One region of the Saccharopolyspora cebuensis genome, then DNA from elsewhere that is predicted to be linked to it. Evidence: riboswitches for the same ligand, from Rfam matches in the RefSeq annotation. Region 1 holds a riboswitch; the other holds the start of a gene.
The links. Region 1 has a riboswitch for glycine ahead of gcvT (glycine cleavage system aminomethyltransferase GcvT). Riboswitches for the same ligand answer to the same signal wherever they lie in the genome.
Positions count from the first base shown of each region.

Region 1 (2,163 bases):
AAGCCCGACTGAGCCACCCGACCGCCACGGGCTCCCGTTCACCCGTCTGCGACCTGAGTGAGGGGCACCCTTGCCCAAGTAACTCGGACAAGGGTGCCCCTCACTCACTTCACGAACGGGCGAACGCTCCTGCACTCGCGCACAAGAAGCACCACCGCCAGGCAAGCGGCGCCAGCCGCTTCCAGCCGAACCCGCAAGCTCGCCCAACCGCCGTCAGGCAAGCGGCGAAAGCCGCTTACGTCTTGCCCCACCTGAGCAACCGGCACCGCCGCGGGTTCTCAGCGGTCTTCTCGCGAGGACGCCCTGACGCTGTGTACGTGGTTGGTACATGAGGAAGGGCGCCCGGAGCGAGAAGGCCGCTGAGGTTCCGCCACCCGCACCGTCACGCAACCGGACCACAACACCTTCCCGACGAGAAGGCCGCTGAGGTTCCGCCACTGGCACCGCCACGCACAAGGACCACCACACCTTCCACCTGAGATCACCCTCGCGTTGTGTTGACTGGCTTCCCGCACCTCCGTAGCGTCCGAATCCGACCGGCCCACAACTCAAGACCGCGCCGACGACGTCGTGCGGGAGAGACCCCACGTCACGGGGCGCCGAAGGAGCAATCTCCCCAAGAAACTCTCAGGCACCGGCACCGCGCGACAGCAGGCGAACACGGAGAAAAGCAGGAGCCCCGCTCCTCGCCCACGGTGCAAGCCGCCCGGTGTCCTGGCGCCGGACCGCGGTGAAACTCTCAGGCCAATGACTCCGGGGAGACCCCGACCAGCGCGAACCCGCGCAGGTCGACGTCGGGGTGCCCCGGATATGGTTGTGCTTCGCGCGGCTGACCGGCCCCTCGTCCGCCGACCCGCGCCCACCAGGAGGAGCCATAGCCATGTCGTCGCCACGACGGACCCCGCTGCACGAGGTGCACGAGTCGCTCGGCGCCACCTTCACCGAGTTCGCGGGCTGGCGGATGCCGCTGCGGTACTCCGGTGACACCGCCGAGCACCACGCCGTGCGCACCGCCGCGGGGCTGTTCGATCTCACCCACATGGGCGAGCTCCGGATCAGCGGCCCGCAGGCCGCCGAGGCCCTGGACCACGCGCTGGTGGCGAAGGCGTCGGGGATCAAACCGGGCCGCGCCCGCTACACGATGCTCTGCGACGAGCGGGGCGGCGTGCTCGACGACCTCATCGTCTACCGGCTCACCGAGCAGGAGTACCTGGTGGTGGCCAACGCCGCGAACGCCGCGGTGGTCGCCGCCGAGCTCGCCGAGCGCGTCGGCGGGTTCGACGCCGAGTTCGCCGACGTCTCCGAGGAGTACGCGCTGCTGGCGGTGCAGGGCCCCCGCGCCGCCGCGATCCTGGCCCCGCTGACCGACACCGACCTCACCGAGGTCAAGTACTTCGCCGGCTACCGGAGCGCGGTGGCCGGTCACCCGGTGCTGCTGGCCCGCACCGGTTACACCGGCGAGGACGGCTTCGAGCTGTTCACCGCGCCGGGCGACGCGGCGGCCATCTGGCAGGCGCTGACCGAGGCGGGCGCCGAGCACGAGCTGCGGCCCGCCGGGCTGTCCTGCCGGGACACGCTGCGGCTGGAGGCCGGGATGCCGCTGCACGGCCACGAGCTCTCCACCGAGCTGACCCCGTTCCACGCCAACCTGGGCCGCGTGGTCAAGCTCGACAAGCCGGGCGACTTCGTCGGCAAGGCGGCGCTGGCCGCGGTCGCCGAGCAGCCCACCGCGCGCACCCTGGTCGGGCTGACCACCGACCAGCGCCGCGCTCCCCGGCACGGCTACCGGGTCCTCGACGACGCGGGCACCGAGGTCGGCGAGGTCACCAGCGGTGCGCCGTCGCCGACGCTGGGGCACCCGGTGGCGATGGCCTACGTGGACCGGGCGCACAGCGCGCCGGGCACCGCGCTGCAGGTGGACATCCGGGGCAGGACCGCGCCGGTGGAGGTCGTCGAGCTCCCCTTCTACCGCCGCAACGCCTGAGAGATCACTACAGGAGGCAACACCATGTCGACACCTGACCTGTTCAACGACCAGCTCGCCGCGGTGGACCCCGAGGTGGCGGGGGCGGTCGGTGCCGAGCTGAACCGCCAGCAGAGCACGCTGGAGATGATCGCTTCGGAGAATTTCGCGCCGCGGTCGGTGCTGGAGGCGCAGGGTTC
Region 1 is NZ_BAABII010000017.1:95,049-97,211, forward strand. It holds gene ABD976_RS24180 (TetR/AcrR family transcriptional regulator) at 1-12, shown strand, start outside; glycine riboswitch at 564-653, shown strand; glycine riboswitch at 654-764, shown strand; gene gcvT (glycine cleavage system aminomethyltransferase GcvT) at 881-1,984, shown strand; partial or broken gene ABD976_RS24190 (PLP-dependent aminotransferase family protein) at 2,009-2,163, shown strand, end outside.

Region 2 (2,163 bases), on a different contig from region 1:
GGGCCCGCACCAAGCTGGTCCGCCCCTCGATAAGGAGCGCCGCCGGGTCCGGTTCGCAGCGCCTCTACTCGTTCAAGGACATCCTGGTCCTCAAGGTCGTCAAGCGCCTGCTGGACACCGGCGTCTCGCTGCACAACATCCGGGTCGCGGTGGACCACCTGCGCCACCGCGGGGTCGAGGACCTCGCCCGCCTGACCCTGTTCAGCGATGGCACCACGGTCTACGAGTGCACCTCCCCGGAGGAGGTCGTCGACCTGCTCCAGGGTGGTCAGGGCGTGTTCGGCATCGCGGTCAGCGGTGCCGTCCGGGAGATCAGCGGCACCATCCACGAGTTCCCGGCCGAGCGGGCGGACGGGCTGGTGTCCGAACCCGCCGTGGGTGACGAACTGGCCCGTCGCCGGAGGGACCGGCAGACCGGCTGATCGGGTAGGCTTCGCGGCATCGTCGACCCCGTGCGGGAGAGTCCGGCAAGGCTACGGCCGAGTCGGCGCCGAAGGAGCAACCCTCCCCGACAACCTCTCAGGCCCACCGGACCGCACGGGCGAGATACCTCTGGAAAGAGGGCGCACCACAGCCGTGGTGCCGTCCCGCCGACGGTGCAAGCCCGGTCCGCCGGGTGAAGCTCTCAGGCGTTCGCGCTGCGAACAGTGACAGAGGGGGAGAGCGGAGCAGTCCGCTGCCCCGCCCCCTGTGTTCGCCGCGATGAGTGAGGTGTTGGCGATGACCGAAGTGAACCACGACCGCATTCCGATCGCCGCGCTGGAGCACGGCACGCCGTTCGCCGACCGGCACGTCGGCCCGCGGCCCGCCGAGCTGGCCCGGATGCTCGACGTGATCGGCGTGGGCTCGCTGGAGGAGCTGGGCCAGCGCGCGGTCCCCGACGGCGTCCGCGAGCGCGACCTGGCGCTGGCGCTGCCCGACCCGGCCAACGAGGCGGACGCGCTGGCCGAGCTGCGCGCGCTGGCCGACCGCTGCGCGCCGCACACCGAGATGATCGGCCTCGGCTACCACGGCACCACGACGCCGCCGGTGATCCTGCGCAACGTGCTGGAGAACCCGGCCTGGTACACCGCCTACACGCCGTACCAGCCGGAGATCTCGCAGGGCAGGCTGGAAGCGCTGCTGAACTTCCAGACGGTGGTCGCCGACCTCACCGGGGTCCCGCTGGCCAACGCCTCGATGCTGGACGAGTCCACCGCCGCCGCCGAGGGCATGACCCTGGTCCGCCGCGCGGGCAAGGCGAAGTCCGCCGTGTTCGTCGTCGACGCCGATGCCCTGCCGCAGACCATCGAGGTGGTGCGGACCCGCGCCGAGCCGCTGGGCATCGAGGTGGTCGTCGCCGACCTCTCCGCCGGGGCCGCCGGGCTGCCGGACGGCGAGTTCTTCGGTGCGCTGCTGGCCTACCCGGGCGCCTCCGGGGCGGTGCGCGACCAGGAGGAGCTCATCGCCGAGGTCCACCGGCGCGGCGCGATGGCCGTGGTCTCGGCCGACCTGCTCGCCCTGACCCTGCTGCGCCCGCCGGGCGAGATCGGCGCCGACGTGGTGGTGGGCACCACCCAGCGCTTCGGCGTGCCGATGGGCTTCGGCGGCCCGCACGCCGGGTACATGGCGGTCCGCAAGGGCCTGGAGCGCCAGCTCCCGGGCAGGCTGGTCGGGGTCAGCGTGGACGCGGGCGGCGACCTGGCCTACCGGCTGGCCCTGCAGACCCGCGAGCAGCACATCCGGCGGGAGAAGGCGACCAGCAACATCTGCACCGCGCAGGTGCTGCTTGCCGTGGTGGCCTCGATGTACGCCGTCTACCACGGACCCGAGGGGCTGCGGGCGATCGCCACCCGCGCGCACCGGTTCGCCGCGCTGCTGGCCGAGCAGCTCCGCCGCGGCGGGGTCGAGGTGGTGCACGGCGGGTTCTTCGACACCGTGGTGGCCGCGGTGCCGGGGGCCGCCGACGAGGTGGTGGCCCGCGCCCGGCGCGGCGGGATCAACCTGCGCCGGGTGGACGCCGACCACGTCGGCGTGAGCTGCGACGAGACCACCACCCGGGAGCACCTCGCGGTGGTGTTCGAGGCGTTCGGCCTGGACTCCGGGGCGCTGGTCGGCCTGGACGAGCTCGACGCCGCCACGCCCGACGCGCTGCCCACCGCGCTGCGGCGCACCTCCGAGTAC
Region 2 is NZ_BAABII010000016.1:576,077-578,239, reverse strand. It holds gene ABD976_RS22910 (MerR family transcriptional regulator) at 1-422, shown strand, start outside; glycine riboswitch at 446-546, shown strand; gene gcvP (aminomethyl-transferring glycine dehydrogenase) at 721-2,163, shown strand, end outside.
Region 2: linked by a shared signal. The riboswitch ahead of gcvP (aminomethyl-transferring glycine dehydrogenase) and the one ahead of gcvT (glycine cleavage system aminomethyltransferase GcvT) in region 1 are both predicted to bind glycine.